2 regions of the Pseudomonas sp. Marseille-Q1929 genome follow, and region 1 is predicted to be linked to the other one. Evidence: predicted binding sites of a transcription regulator. Region 1 holds the regulator's gene; the other holds the start of a gene.

Region 1 (6,044 bases):
AAATGTTGGTGGGAACACCGGATCACCCGGTGATACCGCCGCGTATCTGGCTGTTCGTGTTTGCCATCATTGCCCATAACATTCCGGAAGGCATGGCGGTGGGGGTTTCGGCAGGCGGCGGTATGCCGGATGCAGATAGCCTGGCCATGGGCATCGCCTTGCAGGATGTGCCCGAAGGCCTGGTGATTGCCTTGGTATTGGCCGGGGCAGGGATGTCGCGGGTCAAGGCGTTCCTGATCGGTGCGGCTTCAGGTTTGGTCGAACCGGTATTTGCCGTGCTGTGTGCCTGGTTGGTGAGTTTGGCAGAGGTGCTGTTGCCGCTCGGTCTGGCGTTGGCGGCCGGGGCGATGTTGCTGGTGGTGACGCACGAAGTGATCCCCGAATCGCGGCGCAACGGTCACGAAAAGCTTGCCAGCCTGGGGTTGTGTATCGGTTTTTGCTTGATGATGGTGATGGATACCGCATTGGGCTGAAGTCGTTGCGACTTCACGCCCGCCTCAAAGGGTGAGTTTACTCACCCTCATCAAAGAAGTTGTTGATCAGCGCCACCAAGGCGTCCATCGCTTCCTGCTCTTGCTCGCCCTCTGTCTTGAGGTGAATCCTGGTGCCCTTGCCGGCGGCCAGCATCATCATGGCCATGATGCTTTTGCCATCGACCATGGATTCCGGGGTGCGCCCCGCACGGATTTGGCAAGGGAACTGCCCGGCAACGCCGACGAACTTCGCGGAAGCCCGGGCATGCAAGCCCAGCTTGTTGATGATTTCAATTTCCAGAGCGGGCATCGCGGGGGTGATCCTTTCAGCTAAGGTCGCGGTGGCGAACCTGGACGTTCTTGAGGGTTTGTTGCAGCACCTGGCCCAGGCGTTCGGTCAGGTAGACCGAGCGGTGGTGGCCGCCGGTGCAGCCAATGGCGATGGTGACATAGGCCCGGTTGCTTGCAGCAAAGCGCGGCAGCCATTTGAGCAGGTAGCTGGAGATATCCTGGAACATTTCTTCGACATCCGGCTGCGCTGCCAGGTAATCGGCCACGGGCTGGTCTAGCCCGGACTGCTCACGCAGCTCGGGTTTCCAATAGGGATTCGGCAGGCAGCGCACATCGAACACCAGGTCGGCATCCACCGGCATGCCACGCTTGAAGCCAAACGACTCGACCAGGAACGCAGTACCAGGCTCCGGCTGGTTCAGCAGGCGCAGCTTGATGGCGTCGCGCAGCTGGTACAGGTTGAGGCTGGTGGTGTTTATTTTCAGGTCGGCGAGGTCGATGATCGGCCCCAGTAATTTGGTTTCGTCCTCGATGGCTTCGGCCAGGGAACGATGCGGGCTGCTGAGGGGATGGCGTCGACGGGTTTCGGAAAAGCGCTTGAGCAGCGTCTCTTCGTCGGCGTCCAGGTACAGCACATCACAATGAATGTGCTTGGCGCGAACTTCCTCAAGCAGTTGCGGGAACCGCTCAAGGTGGCTGGGCAGGTTGCGGGCATCGATCGAAACGGCCACCAGGGGTTGCGCCAGTTCGGTGTGGATCAGCGCCCGCTCCGCCAACTCCGGCAGCAAGCCGGCGGGCAGGTTGTCGATGCAATAGAAGCCGTTGTCCTCAAGAACGTTGAGGGCGGTGCTTTTACCCGAGCCGGAGCGGCCGCTGACGATGATCAAACGCATGATTACTGCCCGTTCTGTTCATCCAGGACAACCTGGTACAGCGCCTCGTTGCTGCTGGCGCTGCGCAGTTTGTCGCGTACTTCCTTGCGGTCGAGCATGCTGGCGATCTGACGGAGCAGTTCCAGGTGAGCATCGGTGGCGGCTTGCGGGACCAGCAGAACGAACAGCAGGTCAACCGGTGCGCCGTCGATGGCGTCGAAATCGATGGGAGCGTCCAGGTGCAGCAGGGCGCTGACAGGTGCCTCACAGCTTTTGAGGCGGCAATGGGGAATGGCGATGCCGTTGCCAAAACCGGTGGAACCGAGTTTTTCACGGGCAATCAGAGCCTCGTACACATCTTGCATCTCCAGGTCAGGCACTTCGCGGCTGATCAGGTTGGCAATTTGTTCGAGGGCTTTCTTTTTACTGCCGCCCGGCGCGTTCACGAGGGAACGGCCGGGGGTCAGGATGGTTTCAAGTCGAATCATGGGTGGGGAGTGTTAGCGGCCAGTGCCCTGGAGAAGGCTCTGCTGCTTTTCCTTATGCTTTTTGATTTGGCGATCCAGCTTGTCGGTCAGGTCGTCAATGGCGGCATACATATCTGAATGCTCGGCATTGGCGACTACTTCCCCGCCGGGTATACGCAAGGTGGCTTCGATTTTCTGCTTCAGCTTTTCGACAGTCATGATGACTTGCACGTTGGTGATCTTGTCGAAATGCCCCTCAATTCTTTTGAGTTTTTCGCCGATATAGGCGCGCAGCGGTTCGGTCACTTCCAGTTGGTGTCCACTGATGTTGACTTGCATACAGCTTCTCCTTCGTTGCCAGTGCATAAAGCGGTGGGCAGGAATACCCACCACTGGAACGCTGTGGCCCGCCCGTCACATCAAACGCTTACGCTCGCTGGAAGGCGCGATCCCGAGGGACTCGCGGTACTTGGCGACGGTTCGACGGGCGACCTGAATGCCTTGTGCCTCCAGTAAACCAGCGATCTTACTGTCACTCAATGGCTTTTTCTGATTTTCCGCGGCAACCAGTTTTTTGATGATCGCGCGGATCGCCGTGGACGAGCATTCGCCGCCTTCGGAGGTGCTGACGTGGCTGGAGAAAAAGTATTTCAGCTCATAAATACCCCGTGGGGTATGCATGAATTTTTGCGTGGTCACCCGTGAAATCGTCGACTCGTGCATGCCGACCGCCTCGGCGATGTCGTGCAGCACCAACGGTTTCATCGCTTCGTCGCCGTATTCCAGGAAGCCGCGCTGGTGCTCGACGATCTGGGTCGCGACCTTCATCAGGGTTTCGTTGCGGCTCTGCAGGCTCTTGATGAACCAGCGGGCCTCCTGCAACTGGTTGCGCATGAAGGTGTTGTCGGCGCTGGTGTCGGCACGGCGCACAAAGCCCGCGTATTGCGGGTTGACCCGCAGGCGTGGCACCGATTCCTGATTCAGCTCCACCAACCAGCGCTCGTTGTCCTTGCGCACGATCACGTCAGGGACCACATATTCGGCTTCGCTGGACTCGATCTGCGAGCCTGGGCGCGGGTTGAGGCTCTGCACCAGTTCGATGACCTGGCGCAGGTCGTCTTCCTTGAGCTTCATGCGGCGCATCAGCTGGCTGTAGTCACGGCTGCCCAGCAGGTCGATGTAATCCGTGACCAGGCGTTGGGCTTCAGCGAGCCAAGGGGTCTTGGCGGGCAGTTGGCGCAATTGCAGCAGCAGGCATTCGCTGAGGGTGCGGGCGCCGATACCGGCGGGCTCGAACTGTTGGATGCGGTGCAGGACGGCTTCGATCTCGTCCAGTTCGATGTCCAGCTCCGGGTCGAACGCTTCGAGGATCTCCTCTAGCGTCTCGTCCAGGTAGCCCTGGTTGTTGATGCAGTCGATCAGGGTCACGGCGATCAGGCGATCGGTGTCCGACATCGGCGCGAGGTTCAGTTGCCACAGCAGATGGCTCTGCAGGCTCTCGCCAGCGGAGGTGCGGGTGGTGAAGTCCCACTCGTCGTCATCGTTGCTGGGCAGGCTGCTGGCGCTGGTCTGGTAGACGTCTTCCCAGGCGGTGTCCACGGGAAGCTCGTTGGGAATGCGTTCGTTCCATTCGCCTTCTTCCAGGTTATCCACCGTTGGGGCGGTTTCCTGGTAGGAAGGTTCTTGCACGTCGGAGTTGGGTTTTTGCTCGATGTTGTCGGCCAGCGGGTCTGCGTTATCGAAGTCGTCGCCTTCTTCCTGGCGTTCGAGCATCGGATTGGACTCCAGGGCCTCCTGGATTTCCTGTTGCAGGTCCAGGGTCGACAATTGGAGCAGGCGGATGGCCTGTTGCAGCTGCGGTGTCATCGTCAGCTGCTGGCCCATTCTCAGGACTAGCGATGGTTTCATGGCAGGGGCTTAACACCTTATTCGCCGGCGCAATGCGCCATCCACGACAGGGCGCGTGAGCGCCAAACATAAGCAAATTATATGCCTGATATCGCGGGCTTTGCCTAGAGCGCGGTAACAATAAAAATCCGGAGGTTCCTATTGACTCCCGCGCACCTTGGCAAACAGGCCGTGACACCACGGTGTTTACAGGCGGAACTCGTGACCCAGGTACACTTCCTTCACCAGTTCGTTGGCCAGGATAGTGGCTGAATCGCCTTCGGCGATCAGTTGGCCATCGTTGACGATATACGCGGTCTCGCAGATATCGAGGGTTTCACGCACGTTGTGGTCGGTGATCAGTACGCCGATGCCCTTCGCCTTGAGGTGATGGATGATCTGCTTGATATCGCCGACCGAGATCGGGTCGACACCAGCAAACGGTTCATCCAGCAAGATGAACTTCGGCGCGGTAGCCAGGGCACGGGCGATTTCCACACGACGACGCTCACCACCCGACAAGCTCATGCCGAGGTTGTCGCGGATGTGGTTGATGTGGAACTCCTGCAGCAGGCTTTCCAGCTCCTTGCGACGGCCGTCACGGTCGAGTTCCTTGCGGGTCTCGAGAATCGCCATGATGTTGTCGGCTACCGACAGTTTGCGGAAGATCGACGCCTCCTGCGGAAGATAGCCGATACCGGCGCGTGCACGACCGTGCATGGGCTGGTGGCTCACATCCAGGTCGTCGATCAGCACGCGACCCTGATCCGCCTGGACCAGGCCGACGATCATATAGAAGCAGGTCGTCTTGCCGGCGCCGTTGGGGCCGAGCAAGCCGACGATCTGGCCGCTGTCGATCGACAGGCTGACGTCACGCACGACCTGCCGGCTTTTATAGGCCTTGGCCAGATGCTGGGCTTTCAGGGTTGCCATTACTCGGCCTTCTTCTTCGGCTGGATAACCATGTCGATACGCGGACGTGGTGCGGTCACCTTGGAGCCATTGGCGCGGCCGGCGTTGGCGATCTGCTTCACGGTGTCGTAGGTGATTTTCTCGCCTTCCGTGGAGTTGCCGTCCGGGCTGAGCACCTTGGCTTGGTCGATCAGGACAATGCGGTTCTGCTGGGCGTGGTACTGGATGGTCTTGCCGTAGCCCTTCATCGGGCCGGTGTCGGTAGGCGACTGCTTCTGTTCGAAGTAAGCCAGGTTGCCCACCGAGGTCACCACATCAATGTCGCCATTGGGGGTACGGGTCAGGGTCACCGTGTTGCCGGTGATCTTCATCGAGCCTTGGGTGATGATTACGCCGCCGGTGTAGGTGGCGACGCCTTGCTTGTCGTCCAGTTGCGCATCGTCAGCCGAAATGTGGATCGGTTGCTGGCTATCGTTCGGCAGAGCCCAGGCGCTCACGCTTCCCAGTGCTGCGCCCAGACTGAGCAAAATAGGGAGAGTTTTAACGAGCCTCATACTGTCCTCTTACGTTCGATAGCAGGTGTATCCTGCTTTCTTTCAAATACGCTTTCATTCCCTTGCCAGTCGATACCCCGCCAGCGCCGTCGATTCTAACGTCTTGCTCGGTCTGCGCATATTGCTTCTGCGGGAATACGGTCATGCGACTGCTGGTAATCACGGTGTCACGGTTTTTATCATCGGTGCGCGCAACGCGTACCGAATCGATCAGTTCCACTTCGGTGCCGTCCGGGTTGACCTCGCCACGCTTGCTGGTGACGTGCCACGGAAACTCGGTGCCGCGGTAGATGTTCATGTCCGGGTTGGTCAGCAGGGTCACTTCGGAGGTCTTCAAATGCTCGACCTTGTCCGAGGTGATCTCGTACTGCACCTTGCCATCCGGCAGGTACTGGATGCTGTAGGCATTGGTGGCGTAATAGTCGATAGCGCCTTGATCAACCTGCGCGACAGGCTGGTCGAGAAAGCGCTCCGGGCTGATATTCCAGTAGCCCACCGCCAGGAACAGCGCGGCGATGACCCCGAATAACAGGAAGTTGCGAATCTTTTTACTCAGCATAAAACGCTCTATAGGTAGGCGGCGTGGGC
Region 2 (6,044 bases), on a different contig from region 1:
TCCGACAACTCATCCAGAAATAGCACCCCGTGATGGGCCAGGGTGATTTCCCCCGGTTGCGGCTTCGATCCGCCGCCCACCAAGGCCGGGCCTGACGCCGAATGATGGGGCTGACGAAACGGCCGGTGCGGCCAATGACTCAGGGGCGCCAGGCTGACCACGGATTGAATCGCCGCCACTTCCAATGCTTCCTGCTCACTCAGTGGCGGCAACAAGCCGGGCAGGCGGCTGGCGAGCAAGGTCTTGCCCGTTCCGGGAGGCCCGCTGAACAGCAGGTTGTGTGCACCCGCTGCCGCAATCAACAGCGCGCGCTTGGCCGCGAGTTGGCCCTGCACTTCGCTCAAGTCCGGGTAGGGCTTGTTCAAGTACAGCAAGCCATCGGACTTGTAAGGCTCAATCGGCTGGTGCCCGTTCAGGTGCGCCACGACCTGCAACAGGTGATCCACCGCAATCACCTTCAAGCCTGACGCCAGGCACGCTTCCTCGGCATTCGCCCTGGGCACTATCACGGTGCGCCCGGCCTTGCGTGCCGCCAATGCTGCTGGCAATACACCCTTCACCGCACGTACCGCGCCGGACAGCGCCAGTTCGCCCAGGCATTCCACCTCATCAAGCATCAGCGCCGGCACCTGCACACTGGCGGCCAGGATGCCCAGGGCAATCGCCAAGTCAAAACGCCCGCCGTCCTTGGGCAGGTCAGCGGGCGCGAGGTTGAGGGTGATACGGCGGGCAGGGTATTGCAGCGCGCTATTGAGGATGGCGCTGCGTACGCGGTCCTTGCTTTCCTTGACGGCGGTTTCGGGCAGGCCCACCAGGGTGAGCGACGGCAAACCATTGGCCATATGCACTTCGACGGTGACCGCCGGGGCTTCGACGCCGACCTGGGCGCGGCTGTGGACGATGGCGAGGGACATGATCGTTCCTTGAAATGGAGAGGCCGCTTCCTGCGGGTTTTTCAAGGGTAGACGAGGTGGGGAAGAGCGAGGCGGGGGAGGTTTTACAGAACGTATCCAGAGAGCAACACAGAACAAATGTGGGAGCTGGCTTGCCTGCGATAGCGGTGTATCAGATACACCGCTATCGCAGGCAAGCCAGCTCCCACAGGGATCGCGTTTATTCAGCAGGTGGCGGGGTCAATCGCGCTTCCAGTTCGGCGACTTTCGCTTCCAGGCTCTCAAGCCGCGCACGGGTGCGGGCCAGCACAACCATCTGGCTGTCAAACTCTTCCCGGCTCACCAGGTCGAGCTTGCTGAAGCCGCTTTGCAGCAGCGCCTTGAACTGGCTTTCGATTTCGTTGCGGGGCAGCGGGGTTTCGCCGCTGAACAGGCGAGAGGCGTGGCCGCTCAGGGCGTCGAGGAGGTCTTTGGGCGCGAGCATGGGAAATATTCCGAGAAACTGTTGGCCGGCAGTGTATCACGCGGCGTCTATAGTCTTTTTTAGCGCCGCCAGCGCACGCTTTTCGCGCAACGTGCCGTACAGCGACGCACTGTTTTTGTGCGCATTGCCGTCGCCAAAACACCCCGCAGCTGGGCAAACGTGGGCAAAGGACTGATTTCAGTGATTTTTACGGAGCTGGCAAGGTTTCTGCTTAGACGATCATGACCCATGCACTGATGCAGTCGCTGTGACGAATGCAGTGCGCCGACGGATCAGGGGTACAGGTTTCGTCACCAGTGGATCGCTGGCGTCACAAAGGCAATTGCCTTCGCGACGACGCGTTACAAAGCCAGGCACTGCGCTTAGACTTGAGACGGGTTTGTTTTCCTGGGGCAAGTCCACCAATTCGGGAGAGAGTTTTCATGAAGCTAGTCACTGCCATCATCAAGCCGTTCAAGTTGGACGATGTACGCGAGTCGTTGTCCGAGATCGGCGTGCAGGGCATTACCGTCACTGAGGTCAAAGGCTTCGGTCGGCAGAAGGGTCACACCGAGCTGTATCGCGGCGCGGAATACGTGGTCGATTTCCTGCCGAAGGTGAAGATTGATGTCGCCATTGACGACAAGGATCTTGACCGGGTTATCGAGGCGATAACCAAGGCGGCCAACACCGGCAAGATCGGTGACGGCAAGATCTTCGTGGTCAATCTGGAACAGGCTATTCGCATCCGTACCGGCGAAACCGATACCGACGCAATCTAAGCCGCCAAACCCCAACGCCCCAGGAGAAAACAATATGACTCTGCGTAAATTCGCAGGGCTCGGAGCCCTGTTGTCCATCGTAATGCCAAGCCTGGCCATGGCGGCAGACGAAGTGGCTGCTCCAGTCCTCAACTCCGGCGACACCGCCTGGATGCTGACCGCCACCGCACTGGTGCTGTTCATGACCATCCCTGGCCTGGCGCTGTTCTACGGCGGCATGGTCCGCTCCAAGAATATTCTGTCGGTGATGATGCAGTGCTTCGCCATCACTGGCCTGATCAGCATCCTGTGGGTTGTCTACGGCTATAGCATCGCGTTCGATACCACCGGTATGGAACAGGGCGTGGTCAACTTCAACTCCTTCTTCGGCGGCATGGGCAAGGCGTTCCTGGCGGGCGTGACCCCGGCCAGCATCACCGGGCCTGCGGCGTTGTTCCCGGAAGCGGTGTTCATCACCTTCCAGATGACCTTCGCCATCATCACTCCGGCACTGATCGTCGGTGCGTTCGCCGAGCGCATGAAGTTCTCCGCGATGCTGATCTTCATGGCTATCTGGTTCACCCTGGTCTATGCGCCGATTGCGCACATGGTCTGGAGCGGCAACGGTGGCCTGATGTGGGACTGGGGCGTGCTGGACTTCGCCGGCGGCACCGTGGTGCACATCAACGCCGGTGTGGCTGGCCTGGTGGCGTGCATCGTGCTCGGCAAGCGTAAAGGCTTCCCGACCACCCCGATGGCGCCGCACAACCTCGGTTACACCCTGATCGGTGCAGCCATGCTGTGGATCGGCTGGTTCGGCTTCAACGCCGGTTCCGCCGCTGCGGCCAACGGCACTGCTGGCATGGCGATGCTGGTTACCCAGATCGCTACCGCTGCGGCGGCGCTGGGCTGGATGTTCGCCGAGTGGATCACCCACGGTAAGCCAAGCGCACTGGGCATTGCCTCGGGCGTGGTAGCCGGCCTGGTGGCAATCACTCCGGCCGCTGGCACCGTTGGCCCGATGGGCGCCCTGGTGATCGGCCTGGTGGCCGGTGTGATCTGCTTCTTCTGCGCCACCAGCCTCAAGCGCAAGCTGGGCTACGACGACTCCCTGGACGCATTCGGCGTGCACGGTATCGGCGGTATCGTCGGTGCGATCCTGACCGGTGTATTCGCCGCTCCGGCCCTGGGTGGCTTCGGCACCGTGACTGACGTGGCTGCACAGGTCTGGATCCAGTGCAAAGGCGTCGGCTTCACTGTGATCTACACGGCGATCGTGACCTACGTCATCCTCAAGGTGCTGGACATGGTCATGGGCCTGCGGGTCACCGAAGAGGAAGAGGCTGTCGGCCTCGACCTGGCGCAACACAACGAACGCGGCTACAACTTGTAAGTACGCGGAAAAAAGATGCCCGGCTTGCCGGGCATTTTTTTGTCTGGTGTTTGTGAGAGAGAGCACACGGCGCGTCCCTGCATGCGAATGTCTTACAGGCATGTAGGCGTATTCGGCACTTTGTTTTTTCCCAGAGCGCGCTAGAATGCGCGCCGATGGGCGCAAAACTGTATTTATCTGGGCGAGCAGCGTGATCATGGCGCTGCTTGTGAAGTCCTCGCCACCGCTTACGGTGATGGGGCATAAGCCACTGGTTATCCAGTGGATGTTGATTTTTTTCCGGCGGCCTCGACAGAGGATGAAGCTGGGCTATAACTAATCTGCTTTTCGCAAGTCATGAGGTAGAACATGAGCGACGATGATCTGGAAAACGACGACCTCGAAGTAGGTGATGACGACGAGACCGATGAAGGTCTTGACGCAGCAGCCGTTGACGACGGTGCCGATGAAGCCGAGGACAGTGGCGACGGCGACGCAGCACCCAAAGCCAAAGGCAAGGCCAAGGCCGCTGTTTCGGTAGACGAACTGCCGAGCGTTGAAGCCAAGAACAAAGAGCGCGATGCGTTGGCCCGTGCGATGGAAGAATTCCTCGCTAAAGGCGGCAAAGTGCAGGAAGTCGAGGCCAACGTGGTGGCTGATCCACCGAAGAAGCCGGATAACAAGTACGGCAGCCGACCTATCTGAGGTCAGCCACCTGCTTGTAAGAAAAAGCCCGCCGTCGCTGCGGGCTTTTTCATGCCTGGAACAAACTCATCAGGGCACAGCAATACCCTGTGGGAGCTGGCTTGCCTGCGATGGCGGTCTGTCAGTTAGCCCTGTGGTGCCTGGCCCACCGCTATCGCAGGCAAGCCAGCTCCCACATTGGGCCCGGTGTTAATTCCAGCTTTTGAGGAGCGCTGGAAGTTCAGCCAAGTTGCGAATCTGTGCATCAGGGTTTTTTTCCCCATCCCACACCTTACCCGTCGGGTTAAACCACACCGCCCGCAGCCCCGCCTGTTGCGCCCCGGCAATATCATCCCCCGGATGATCGCCAATATGCACCGCCGCACTGGCCTCCACGCCACCGCGCTTCATCGCCTCCTGGAACAATCGCGCATCCGGCTTGGCAATGCCGATATCTTCGGCGCGCAGGGCAAAATGGAAGTAATCGGCCAGCCCGACGCGCTGCACATCGGCATTGCCATTGGTGATCACCCCCAACAGGAAGTGCTGGCGCAGCGCTTGCAACATCGGCTCGGCTTCAGGGAATGGGGTGAGCTGATGGCGCGCATGGATGAACGCTTCAAAGCACACATCGGCCATTTGCGTGGCCTCGGGCTGTGGATAACCGGCTTCTTCAAACGCGTGGGTCAACACCCGCTGGCGCAGGATGCTGATGCGGTGTTTCAGCTCGGGATCGCGCGCCAGCACCTGCTGGCGCAGGTTGGCGAAATGCGCTAGCGGCAACTCGCCGACCTTGGGTGCATGGGTGGCCAGCCATTCGCGCATCGATGCTTCGGCGTTGATGATGACGGGTACGTTGTCCCAGAGTGTGTCGTCCAGGTCGAAGGTGATCAGCTTGATACTCATGAGTCGCCGCCCTTGATGCGTTTGGCCCGTGGATGGGCGCTGTCGTACACCGTTGCCAGGTGTTGGAAATCCAGATGGGTATAGATCTGCGTGGTCTTGATGTCGGCGTGGCCGAGCAGTTCCTGCACGGCGCGCAGGTCCTGGGACGACTCCAGCATGTGGCTGGCAAACGAGTGCCGCAGCATGTGCGGGTGCAGGTTCTGCCCCAGCTCGCGCTCGCCAGCGGCCTTGACGCGCAACTGGATGGCGCGCGGCCCCAGGCGCCGGCCCTGCTGGCTGACAAACACCGCATCGTCGGCCGGGTTGGTCAGCAGACGCAGCGGCAGCCACAGCTGCAAGGCTTCTCGGGCTTTGCGGCCCACCGGCAACACGCGGGTCTTGCTGCCCTTGCCGAGTACCTGCACCAGGCCGTCCGCCAGGTCCAGTTGATCCAGGTTCAGGCCGGTCAGCTCCGACAGGCGCAGGCCCGAGGAATAGAACAGCTCCAGGATCGCCTGGTCACGATGGGCGAGGAAGTCATCTTCGACCGCACCATCCAGCAGTTGCAGGGCGCGGTCGGTGTCGAGGGTCTTGGGCAGGCGCCGTTCGCCCTTGGGCGGCGACAGGCCGTTGGCCGGGTCGTGGTCACACAAGCCTTCACGATTGAGGTAGTGATAGAGGCCGCGCACCGCCGACAGCAGGCGCGACAGGCTGGGAGACGATTGGCCGGCCTGGTGCAGGCGTGCGACCAGGCTGCGCAGGCTCTGGATATCCAGGGCTTTCCAGCTGCTGATCTGTTGTTTTTCGCAGAACGCCAGGACCTTGTTCAAGTCCCGCCGGTAGGCTTCCAGCGTATGGGGCGACACCTGGCGCTCGTTGCGCAGGTGAGCGCAATAAGCGTCCAGTTGCCGTTCCATGGCTAGCGCACCGCGCGCAGGGCGGTGGTGAAACGTGGCAGGACGCGGCCCAGCACTTCGGCGATGTAG

The links. The regulator sigma-54, encoded in region 1, starts transcription at its own class of promoters, with help from an activator protein. The targets are predictions, from matches to a motif close to ANTGGCATNNANNTTGCTNT.
Region 2: a site for sigma-54 is predicted at 1,572-1,591, ahead of glnK (P-II family nitrogen regulator). Genes of this name have one in related genera too.

The regions. Positions count from the first base shown of each region.
Region 1 is NZ_JAFLWU010000001.1:522,911-528,954, reverse strand. It holds gene J1G37_RS02430 (ZIP family metal transporter) at 1-473, shown strand, start outside; gene J1G37_RS02425 (HPr family phosphocarrier protein) at 511-783, opposite strand; gene rapZ (RNase adapter RapZ) at 800-1,657, opposite strand; gene ptsN (PTS IIA-like nitrogen regulatory protein PtsN) at 1,660-2,124, opposite strand; gene raiA (ribosome-associated translation inhibitor RaiA) at 2,137-2,442, opposite strand; gene J1G37_RS02405 (RNA polymerase factor sigma-54) at 2,518-4,011, opposite strand; gene lptB (LPS export ABC transporter ATP-binding protein) at 4,198-4,923, opposite strand; gene lptA (lipopolysaccharide transport periplasmic protein LptA) at 4,923-5,456, opposite strand; gene lptC (LPS export ABC transporter periplasmic protein LptC) at 5,443-6,015, opposite strand; gene J1G37_RS02385 (HAD family hydrolase) at 6,024-6,044, opposite strand, start outside.
Region 2 is NZ_JAFLWU010000002.1:269,351-275,394, forward strand. It holds partial or broken gene J1G37_RS04640 (YifB family Mg chelatase-like AAA ATPase) at 1-914, opposite strand, end outside; gene J1G37_RS04645 (accessory factor UbiK family protein) at 1,114-1,377, opposite strand; gene glnK (P-II family nitrogen regulator) at 1,800-2,138, shown strand; gene J1G37_RS04655 (ammonium transporter) at 2,173-3,510, shown strand; gene sutA (transcriptional regulator SutA) at 3,859-4,194, shown strand; gene J1G37_RS04665 (HAD-IA family hydrolase) at 4,384-5,079, opposite strand; gene xerC (tyrosine recombinase XerC) at 5,076-5,975, opposite strand; gene J1G37_RS04675 (DUF484 family protein) at 5,978-6,044, opposite strand, start outside.